Regions from separate parts of the Shinella sp. WSC3-e genome, predicted to be linked through region 1. Evidence: predicted binding sites of a transcription regulator. Region 1 holds the regulator's gene; the other holds the start of a gene.
The links. The regulator HrcA, encoded in region 1, represses chaperone genes, less so after heat shock. The targets are predictions, from matches to a motif close to GTTAGCACTCNCNNNNNGNGAGTGCTAAC.
Positions count from the first base shown of each region.

Region 2: groES (co-chaperone GroES) is a predicted target of HrcA. The motif match lies at 3,256-3,284, and genes of this name have one in related genera.

Region 1 is NZ_OZ000530.1:4,237,181-4,242,606, forward strand. It holds gene hemW (radical SAM family heme chaperone HemW) at 1-590, opposite strand, end outside; gene rdgB (RdgB/HAM1 family non-canonical purine NTP pyrophosphatase) at 597-1,241, opposite strand; gene AABF56_RS20785 (VOC family protein) at 1,250-1,666, opposite strand; gene rph (ribonuclease PH) at 1,680-2,396, opposite strand; gene hrcA (heat-inducible transcriptional repressor HrcA) at 2,590-3,666, shown strand; gene grpE (nucleotide exchange factor GrpE) at 3,759-4,382, shown strand; gene ptsN (PTS IIA-like nitrogen regulatory protein PtsN) at 4,456-4,920, opposite strand; gene hpf (ribosome hibernation-promoting factor, HPF/YfiA family) at 4,994-5,426, opposite strand, start outside.
Region 2 is NZ_OZ000530.1:165,347-170,772, reverse strand. It holds gene ileS (isoleucine--tRNA ligase) at 1-761, opposite strand, end outside; gene AABF56_RS00780 (hypothetical protein) at 887-1,147, opposite strand; gene AABF56_RS00775 (bifunctional riboflavin kinase/FAD synthetase) at 1,180-2,160, opposite strand; gene AABF56_RS00770 (TIGR01459 family HAD-type hydrolase) at 2,175-3,023, opposite strand; gene groES (co-chaperone GroES) at 3,343-3,639, shown strand; gene groL (chaperonin GroEL) at 3,693-5,333, shown strand.

The DNA of each region.
Region 1 (5,426 bases):
ACGGCCTGCTTCAATTCGCGGTCCCAGTCCTCGACGGTCTGGTTCGGCCGGGCATAGATGAGGTCGAAGGACATGCGCGGAAAGATGTCGCGCGCGAGGCGGATCGCCTTCAGTGCGTCGGCAACGTCATGCAGCCGGCCGAGGAATTTGAGGTCCCGGTCGTTCAGCGCCTGAACGCCGAGCGAGACGCGGTTGACGCCGGCCGCGCGATAGCCGCGGAACCGTTCGGCCTCGACGCTGGAGGGGTTCGCCTCCATGGTGATCTCGATGCCGTCAGGCACATGCCAGTGGCGGGCGATGCCGTTGAGGATCGCATCCACCGTTTCCGGCGCCATCAGCGAGGGCGTGCCGCCGCCCATGAAGATGCTGGTGACGCTGCGCGAGCCGGTGAGCCGGCGCATCGTCGCCATTTCCTTCAGGAAGGCCTGCACGAAACGCGGCTGATCGACCGGCTGGTGGCGCACATGGCTGTTGAAGTCGCAATAGGGGCATTTGGCGGCACAGAACGGCCAGTGCACATAGATGCCGAAGCCGGGGTCGGAAAGGTCCGATCCCGTGCCCGGCCGGATGTCGAGGGGCACCGCCGTCATCGCGCCTCAGGCCTTCAGGCAGGTTTCGACGAAGCGCTTGAAGGCGCGGGCGCGGTGCGACAGCGCGGCCGCATCGCCCGGCTTCCAGCCGTGCTTTTCCTGCGCGCTCATCTCGCCGAAGGTCGTCTCGTAGCCGTCCGGCCGGAAGACCGGATCGTAGCCGAAACCCTGCGTGCCACGCGGCGGCCAGACGACGTGGCCTTCCACTTCGCCGCGGAAGAGTTCGGTATGGCCGTCCGGCCAGGCAAGGCAGAGCACGGAGACGAAGCGCGCCGTGCGGTCCTTCGCCTCGGTGGCGCCCTTCTCGGCAAGCGCCTTCTCCACCTTCTCCATGGCCATGGCAAAGTCGCGCGTGCCGTCTTCCTTTTCCGCCCAGTTCGCCGTGTAGACGCCCGGCGCGCCGTCGAGCGCGTCGATGACGAGGCCGGAATCGTCCGAAAGGGCGGGCAGGCCCGCGGCCTTCGCTGAGGCGAGCGCCTTGATCGTCGCGTTTTCCTCGAAGGTCGTGCCGGTCTCGTCCGGTTCCTCGAATTTCAGTTCGGCGGCGGACCTGGCGGAAAAGCCGAAGGGGCCGATCAGGTCCTCGATCTCGCGGATCTTCCCGGCATTGTGGCTGGCGACGACGATCGTCTTGGTGTCGAGCTTGCGCATGAAATTCCTCAAGCGATGTTCCAGAGGCCCGGTTCGGCGCATTCGAGGCTGTTGCCGGCGGGGTCGCGGAAATAGATGGAGCGGGCGCCGTTCGGCCAGCGGAAATCCGCTTCGATGGCGATGCCGGCTTCTTCGAGCTTTTTCACCCAGAAATCAAGCGCCGGGCCCGGCACGCGGAAACAGGCATGGCCCGGCCCCCTCGCGCCGTGCACCGGCACCGGAAAGGCCTGGGGCGGCGGCGGATGCACGGTCTCGGCCGGATTGAAGATCAGGAGAACGCCGGGGCCGCAGCGGAAGAAGACGTGGCGGTTCGCCTGCCGCGTGATCTTTTCCAATCCCAGGATGCCGCCATAGAAGGCTTCCGCCGCGTCGAGGTCGTCCGCGTAGAGCGCGGTTTCGAGAATGCCTTCGATCGCGGCGGTCATGGCGAAACCTGTCTCAGGCGATCGCCTGCTTCTGCAGGCCGACGAGGTCGGCGATGCCGGCGCGGGCGAGCGCCATCAGGCCGGAGAATTCCTCCTCCGTGAACGGCTTGCCCTCGGCGGTGCCCTGGATTTCGACGATGCCGCCCGAGCCGGTCATGACGAAATTGGCGTCGGTCTCGGCGGCGGAGTCTTCGAGATAGTCGAGGTCGATGACCGACTGGGCGGCGAAGATGCCGCAGGAGATCGCGGCGACATGGTCCTTCAGGACCTTCTCCACCTTGATCATGCTGCGGGCTTCCATCCATTTCAGGCAGTCGTGAAGGGCGATCCAGGCACCGGTGATGGACGCGGTGCGCGTGCCGCCGTCGGCCTGGATGACATCGCAGTCGACGGTGATCTGGCGTTCGCCGAGCGCTTCGAGATCGACGACGGCGCGCAGCGAGCGGCCGATGAGACGCTGGATCTCCTGCGTGCGGCCGCCCTGCTTGCCGGATGCCGCTTCGCGCCGCATGCGTTCGCCGGTGGCGCGCGGCAGCATGCCGTATTCGGCGGTCACCCAGCCCTTGCCGCTGTTGCGCAGCCACGGCGGCGTCTTTTCTTCCAGGCTCGCGGTGACGAGCACGTGCGTATCGCCGAACTTGACGAGACAGGAGCCTTCGGCATGTTTGGAAATGTTGCGCTCGAAGGAAACCTTGCGCATCTGGTCGGTTTTTCTGCCGGACGGCCGCATTGCGAACTCCTGTCTGAATTGTCTGGGAAGCTGCTTTAGACCAGATCGCCGGGCGAGGGAATGGTGGTGCGGCACGGCGCTTGCGTTTTGGCACCTTGCAGCGGGAAACCATGCCGGGAAAATCCGTTTTGCGCTGACCTTCGAAATCACTATATTCCTGTCGGATAACAGGGTTTGCAGCGGAAAGATGGTTTTGAAGAGATCTCCGGGTCCTGACAGTCAGGCGGCGCTCGACGAGCGTTCGGGCGAAATCTTCCGCCGCATCGTCGAGAGCTATCTGGAAAGCGGCGAGCCGCTCGGCTCGCGCAACCTGTCGCGCATCCTGCCCATGTCGCTCTCGCCGGCCTCGGTGCGCAACGTGATGAGCGACCTCGAGGAGCTCGGCCTCATCTATTCGCCGCATATCAGCGCCGGGCGGCTGCCGACGCAGCTTGGCCTGCGTTTCTTCGTCGATGCCTTCATGCAGGTGGGCAACATCTCGCCGGAGGACCGCGCCTCGATCGAGCGCCATGTGCGCCCGCACGGCCAGAAGCATACCGCCGTCGAGACCATGATGAACGAGGCGAGCCAGGCGCTGTCCGGCATGTCGCGCGGCGCGGGCCTCGTCATCACCACGAAGAACGACGCCGTGCTGAAGCATGTCGAGTTCATCCGGCTGGAGCCGACCAAGGCGCTGGTCGTGCTGGTCGGCGATCACGACCAGGTTGAGAACCGCATCATCGAACTGCCGGCCGGCGTCACCAGCTCGCAGCTCACGGAGGCCGCCAACTTCCTCAACGCCCATCTTGCCGGCAACACGCTCGTGGAAGCGCGCTCGCAGCTCGAACGGCTGCGCGGCGAAATCAGCAGCGAGCTGGACAAGCTGTCGCAGGATCTCGTCGAGCGGGGCCTTGCGGTCTGGTCCGGCGGCTTCGATGAGGGCAAGCCGACGCGGCTCATCGTGCGCGGCCGGGCGAACCTCTTGGAAGGCCTTGCCGGCGCCGAGGATATCGATCGCCTGCGCATGCTCTTCGACGACCTGGAGCGCAAGGACAGCCTGATCGAACTCTTGAACCTTGCCGAGACGGGCCCGGGCGTGCGCATCTTCATCGGCTCGGAGAACAAGCTCTTCTCGCTGTCCGGCTCCTCGCTCATCGTCGCGCCCTATCGCGACAGCGACGACAAGATCGTCGGGGCCGTCGGCGTCATCGGGCCGACGCGGCTCAACTATTCCCGGATCGTGCCCATGGTGGACTATACGGCCCAGCTGATCTCGCGGCTTTCGCGCTGAATGCCCGCAATCCGGGCATCGGCCCTTGATTTTTCGGGATCAAAGCTCGATATCGGGCCAAACCCCTTAAAAGATGCAATTCGGAGTACGTCATGACCGACGAGAGCAAGAAACACGGACCTGACGAAGCGGTAGAGAGCACCATCGCCGCCGACACATTCGCGCCGGAGGAGGCGACTGCCGAGGCGGCCGCCCCGGCGGAGCCGGATCCGGTCGATGCCCTGCGGGCCGAAAACGCCGAACTCAGGGACAAGTACCTGCGCCTCGCCGCCGAGATGGACAACCTGCGCCGGCGCACCGAGCGTGACGTGAAGGACGCCAAGTCCTATTCCGTCGCCGGTTTTGCCCGCGACATGCTGGCCGTGTCCGACAACCTGCGCCGCGCGCTGGATGCCATTCCGGCCGAAGCGCAGGCCGCCGAAGACACCGGCCTGAAGGCGCTGGCCGAGGGCGTGGAGATGACCGAGCGTTCCATGCTCGCAGCGCTCGAACGCCACGGCGTGCGCAAGCTTGACCCGATCGGCGAGAAGTTCGATCCGAACTTCCACCAGGCCATGTTCGAAGTGCCGAACCCGGACGTCGCCAACAACACGGTCGTGCAGGTCGTGCAGGACGGCTACGTCATCGGCGAGCGCGTGCTGCGCCCGGCCATGGTCGGCGTTTCCAAGGGTGGCCCGAAGGCGCCCGCCAGCGAGGCGAGCACCGCGCAGGCCTGATCGGCAGACGACAGGACAAAGAAAACCGGCGGTCGCAAAACCGCCGGTTTTTTCATGTGCATTCCATAAAACGCTAGGCCGCGTTCGATGCCTGCTCCTCGCTGAGGCAGGCATAGATGGCGCTCTCGCTGTCGGAGGCGCGCAGCTTTGCGACCATTGCCGGGTCGCGCAGCACGCGGGCGATGCGCGACAATGCCTTGAGGTGGTCCGCGCCGGCGCCTTCCGGGGCCAGAAGCAGGAAGACGAGGTCGACCGGCTGGTCGTCCAGCGCCTCGAAGTCCACGGGGGTTTCGAGCCTCGCGAAGAGACCGGTGATCTGCGAAAGCTCCTTCAGCTTGCCGTGCGGGATGGCGATGCCATTGCCCACGCCGGTCGAACCGAGCCGCTCGCGCTGAAGGATGACGTCGAAGATCTCACGTTCCGGAAGACCGGTGATCTTTGCCGCTTTTGTCGCCAGCTCCTGAAGCAGCTGCTTCTTGGAATTGGCCTTCATCGCCGGAATAATCGCACTCTGCTGCAGCAAACCTGCCAATGCCATGCTTTTGTCCTCGTGCGCTGGGTGAAGGGATTGAAGAAGCGTGGCGCCCGTCCCGGCGCCACGCTCCCGTCACTCAGCCTTTGATATTGGCTGCGTCGATCCAGCCAATATTGCCGTCGTTGCGTCGGTAGACGATATTGAGCTGCTCCGACCCGGCGCTGCGGAAGAGAAGGACCGGCTCGTCCGTCATGTCGAGCGCCATGACGGCGCTGGCGACGGACATGGTCCTGAGTTTCTTCGTGCTTTCCGCAACGATGGTCGGCGCGTAGTCCTCGGGAAGCTCGTCGTCTTCATCGGGGACCGAATCCATCACCGTGTAAGCCACTTCTGCAAAGGCATCATGACCATTGCCGTTGTGGTGATCCTTGAGCTTGCGCTTGTACCGACGCAGGCGCTTCTCGATCCGTTCGGAGGCCGATTGGAAGGCCGCCAGGGGATCGTTCGCTTCGCCATTCGCCTGCAAGGCCATGCCGGTATCGAGGTGCACCTTGCAATCGGCACTGAAC
Region 2 (5,426 bases), 650 kb from region 1:
GCGATGGCGCGGTTGCCGGGGATCGTCCAGGGCGTGGTCGTCCAGATGACGACATAATTGCCCTGAAGGTCGGCGGCACCGTCCACGATCGGGAACTTAACCCAGATCATGTCGCTCTCGACGTCGGCATATTCCACTTCGGCTTCCGCCAGCGCCGTGCGCTCGACGACCGACCACATGACGGGCTTGGAGCCGCGGTAGAGTTGACCGGATTTCGCGATCTTCAGCAGTTCGCCGGCGATGCGGGCCTCGGCGTGGAAATTCATCGTCGTGTAGGGATTGTCGAAGTCGCCCTCGATGCCGAGGCGCTTGAACTCGTCCGACTGGATCTTGATCCAACCGGTGGCGAAGTCGCGGCATTCCCTGCGGAATTCGTTGACCGGCACCTCGTCCTTGTTCTTGCCCTTCTCGCGGTACTTCTCCTCGATCTTCCATTCGATCGGAAGGCCGTGGCAGTCCCAGCCGGGCACGTAGTTGGCGTCATAGCCGCGCATCTGGAACGAGCGGTTGATGACGTCCTTGAGGATCTTGTTCAGCGCGTGGCCGATATGGATGTTGCCGTTGGCATAGGGCGGGCCGTCGTGCAGCACGAATTTTTCGCGGCCGGCGGCGGAGGCGCGCAGCTTCTTGTAGAGACCCATCTTCTGCCAGCGGGCCACCGTTTCCGGCTCCTTCTGCGGCAGGCCGGCGCGCATCGGGAAATCCGTCTGCGGCAGGTAGAGGGTGGAGGAATAGTCGACTTTTTCGGGCGTATCGGTCATGGGTATGGCTATCGTCTCGTCGCGCGCATCTTTCGCGCATGCGGGGAAGGTGTCAGGTCATGCAATGGGCACTGACGGCGGGGGCGCTTTCGAAACGCCCGAAATCCCGGACCTTCCGGCCTCGCTCAGAGCGCGCGGAAGGCCGGGCCACTAATTCGCAGATCGATGGTCAGCCGGTCGAGCATCATGCGCGCGGTCTTACGGCGTTTTGGGCGGTTTGAAAAGACATGACGAGCGGCAAAGCCGCGGCGGGACGCTGACAAAGACTGCCAGACCTCTCCTTCGTCATCCTCGGGCTTGACCCGAGGATCCATAAGCCGTTGAAAAAAATGGATCCTCGGGTCAAGCCCGAGGATGACGAAGGAGAATGGGGCAAGATTCGTCAACAAATTGCCGACGGTAAGGCCGTCGCTTGCGATCAGAAACAGAGCCGCCGGTCGATCGGTCCCAGCGGCGAAACACCGGAGAGCAGCGCCCGTGCCTCCTCCTCGTCGCGCTTCATCTGCACGACGAGCGCATCGAGGCCGTCGAACTTCAGTTCGTCGCGCAAGTGGCCGAAGAAGGAGACGGCGCAGACCTCGCCGTAGAGGTCGCCGGAGAAATCGAAGAGGAAGGTTTCGAGCAGCGGCGCGCCGTTCGCATCGACCGTCGGGCGGCGGCCGTAGCTGGCGACGCCGTCGTGGAGGCTTCCGTCGGGCCGGCGGAAGCGCACGGCGTAGATGCCGCTGCGCAGTTCCACTTCCGGCGGAAGCTGCATGTTGGCGGTCGGATAGCCGAGCGTGCGGCCGAGCTTCTTGCCGTCGATGACCTCGGCCTCCACCGTGTAGCGGTAGCCGAGCTGGCCGGCGGCTTCCGCAACCGCGCCTTCGCCGAGCAGGGCACGGATGAAGCTGGAGGAGATGACGGAGGCGTTCTCGTCGCGGAAGGCATCGACCAGCGTGACGCCGAAACCGTTTTCCTGGCCGGCGGCCATCAGGAAGGCCGGCCCGCCTTCCCTGCCCTTGCCGAAGTGGAAATCGAAGCCGGTGACGACCTCGGACGCGTGCAACCAGTCCATCAGGACGGTGCGGATGAAATCGTGCGCGGAGATTTCGGAGAAGCTGCGGTCGAACGGGTATTCGATGACGGCGGAAAAACCCATGCCTTCGAGAATGCGGGCCTTCAGCGGCGCCGGCGTCAGGCGGAAGACCGGGCGCTCGGGCCGGAAGACCGTGCGCGGATGCGGCTCGAAGGTCAGCACCAGGGCGGGAATGCCGCGCTCGGCGGCGATATCGAGCGCCCGCTGCAGAACGGCCTGGTGGCCGCGATGCACGCCGTCGAAGTTGCCGATGGCGACGACGCCGCCGCGCAGGTGCTCCGGCAGCGGCTCCCTCGTCTCGTTCCTGTGAAACACCGTCATGACGACCGTCTCCGTCACTGCAACCGGGGCATCCACCATTTCGGGTGGGCGCCCTCGCGTTTCAGGAAGGCCTCCAGCTTCGCCTCGTCCGTGCGACCGCCCTCGACATAGTCCTGCGCGTGGATGCCACCCGAAATATACAGCACGTCGAGCCCGAAGGCCTCCGCGCCGCGCACGTCCGTCGGCATGCCGTCGCCGATGGCGATCACCCGCGAGAGGTCGAAATCACCGCGCACCTCGCGCGCCTCGGCGATCGATTTCTCGTAGATCGGGCGGTGCGGCTTGCCGGCGATCCGGGTGGCGCTGCCCAGCTCCTCATAGAGCTTGGCGATCGCGCCGGCACAGGGAATGAGCTTGTGGCCGCGCTCGACGACGAGGTCGGGATTGGCGCAGATGAAGGGCAGTTCCCGCGCCGCGAGCGCCGTCAGCTCGGCGCGATAATCCTCGACGGTTTCCGTCTCGTCGCTGCGCAGGCCCGCGCAGACGACGATGCCGGCCTCCTCCAGCCCGACCGGCTCGACGCCGAGGCCGTCGAGCAGCGGCAGGTCCTTTTCGGCGCCGATGAAGTAGATGTTCTTCGGCCCCCCGGCGATCAGCGCGCGGGTGACGTCGCCGGACGTGACGATCCGGTCGTAGGCGTCATCCGTCACGCCAAGGCCGCGGATCTGCACTTTCACACCCGGATGCGGGCGCGGGGAATTGGTGATCAGCACGACCGTCAGCCCGGCCGCGCGCGCGGCGGCGAGCGCTTCGGAAGCATGGGAGAAGGCTTCGACGCCATTGTGCAGGACGCCCCAGACGTCGCAAAGGACCACGTCATAATGCTGCGTGATGTCGCGGAAGGATTGGATGCGGTGAGCCATAAGGGATTCCCGTGTCGAGATCGAGCCCGGCTGACATTGCAAAGCGACGGCAAGAAAACAAGCCTCTCCGCACATTTTTGCCCCATCGGCGGGCAAACGGATGAAAATTCACCGCGCCGTCTTGATGGCGTGCGATGACGCTCCCATCTGGCGGCTGCGGTAACCATACCGGGCGAAAAATTTTGCAGGCGCCGTTCTTGACTCCAAACGCCCAGCCGCCTATCTCGGCATCGCTAGCACTCACGAAAGGCGAGTGCTAACATCAATCCACCGGATCCATCTCGCGATCCGCAATGTCATTTGATCGAGGGATAAGACAATGGCAAGCACCACCTTCCGCCCGCTTCACGATCGCGTCGTCGTTCGTCGCGTCGAATCCGAAGCCAAGACCAAGGGCGGCATCATCATTCCGGACACCGCCAAGGAAAAGCCGCAGGAAGGCGAAGTCGTCGCCGTCGGCTCCGGCGCCCGCGATGAAAGCGGCAAGGTCGTCGCGCTCGACGTCAAGGCCGGCGACCGCGTCCTGTTCGGCAAGTGGTCGGGCACCGAAGTCAAGCTCGACGGCGAAGACCTTCTGATCATGAAGGAAGCCGACATCATGGGCATCATCGGCTGATCCGCCGGTAATCCCTTCCCAATTCAGCTGACACCTCTTCAGGAGTTCTCACAATGGCAGCCAAAGAAGTCAAATTCGGCCGCACCGCGCGCGAAAAGATGCTGCGTGGCGTCGACGTCCTCGCAGACGCAGTGAAGGTAACGCTCGGCCCGAAGGGCCGCAACGTCGTCATCGACAAGTCCTTCGGCGCTCCGCGCATCACCAAGGACGGCGTTTCCGTCGCCAAGGAAATCGAACTGGACGACAAGTTCGAGAACATGGGCGCCCAGCTCGTCCGTGAAGTCGCTTCCAAGACCAACGACATCGCCGGCGACGGCACGACGACCGCGACCGTTCTCGCCCAGGCGATCGTTCGCGAAGGCCACAAGGCCGTTGCCGCCGGCATGAACCCGATGGACCTGAAGCGCGGCATCGATCTCGCCGTCGCCGAAGTCGTCAAGGATCTCCAGGCCAAGGCCAAGAAGATCAACACTTCGGAAGAAGTCGCCCAGGTCGGCACGATCTCCGCGAACGGCGACAAGCAGGTCGGTCTCGACATTGCCGAAGCCATGCAGAAGGTCGGCAACGAAGGCGTCATCACGGTTGAAGAGGCCAAGACCGCCGAGACCGAACTCGAAGTCGTCGAAGGCATGCAGTTCGACCGCGGCTACCTGTCGCCCTACTTCGTGACCAACCCGGAAAAGATGGTCGCCGACCTCGAAGACGCCTACATTCTCCTGCACGAGAAGAAGCTCTCGAACCTCCAGGCGATGCTCCCGGTCCTCGAAGCCGTCGTCCAGACCGGCAAGCCGCTGGTCATCGTCGCTGAAGACGTCGAAGGCGAAGCCCTCGCGACGCTCGTCGTCAACAAGCTGCGCGGCGGCCTCAAGATCGCTGCCGTCAAGGCTCCGGGCTTCGGCGACCGCCGCAAGGCCATGCTCGAAGACATCGCCATCCTGACGGGCGGCACGGTCATCTCCGAAGACCTCGGCATCAAGCTCGAAAACGTCACGCTCGACATGCTCGGCCGTGCCAAGAAGGTTTCGATCTCCAAGGAAAACACGACGATCGTCGACGGTGCCGGCCAGAAGGCGGAAATCGAAGGCCGCGTCGCGCAGATCAAGGCCCAGATCGAGGAAACCACCTCCGACTACGACCGCGAGAAGCTGCAGGAACGCCTTGCCAAGCTCGCCGGCGGCGTTGCCGTCATCCGCGTCGGCGGCTCGACGGAAGTCGAAGTGAAGGAAAAGAAGGACCGCATCGACGACGCGCTCAACGCGACGCGCGCTGCCGTTCAGGAAGGCATCGTACCGGGCGGCGGCGTGGCCCTGCTCCGTTCTTCCACGAAGATCGCCGCCAAGGGCGAGAACGACGACCAGGAAGCCGGCATCAACATCGTGCGCAAGGCTCTCCAGTCGCTGGTTCGCCAGATCGCGGAAAACGCTGGTGACGAAGCCTCCATCGTCGTCGGCAAGATCCTCGACAAGAACGAAGACAACTACGGCTACAACGCCCAGACCGGCGAATACGGCGACCTGATCTCGCTCGGCATCGTCGACCCGGTCAAGGTTGTCCGCACGGCGCTCCAGAACGCCGCTTCGGTCGCTTCGCTGCTGATCACGACGGAAGCCATGATCGCCGAGCTTCCGAAGAAGGACGCTCCGGCCGGTATGCCGGGCGGCATGGGCGGCATGGGCGGCATGGACATGATGTGATAGGCGCAAGCCTATCGCAGCATGACCATCAAGCTTCGCCCATGCACTAAAGTTGGTTCAGCGCGTCAAGCGCGCTGAACTGGCGGCATGGAC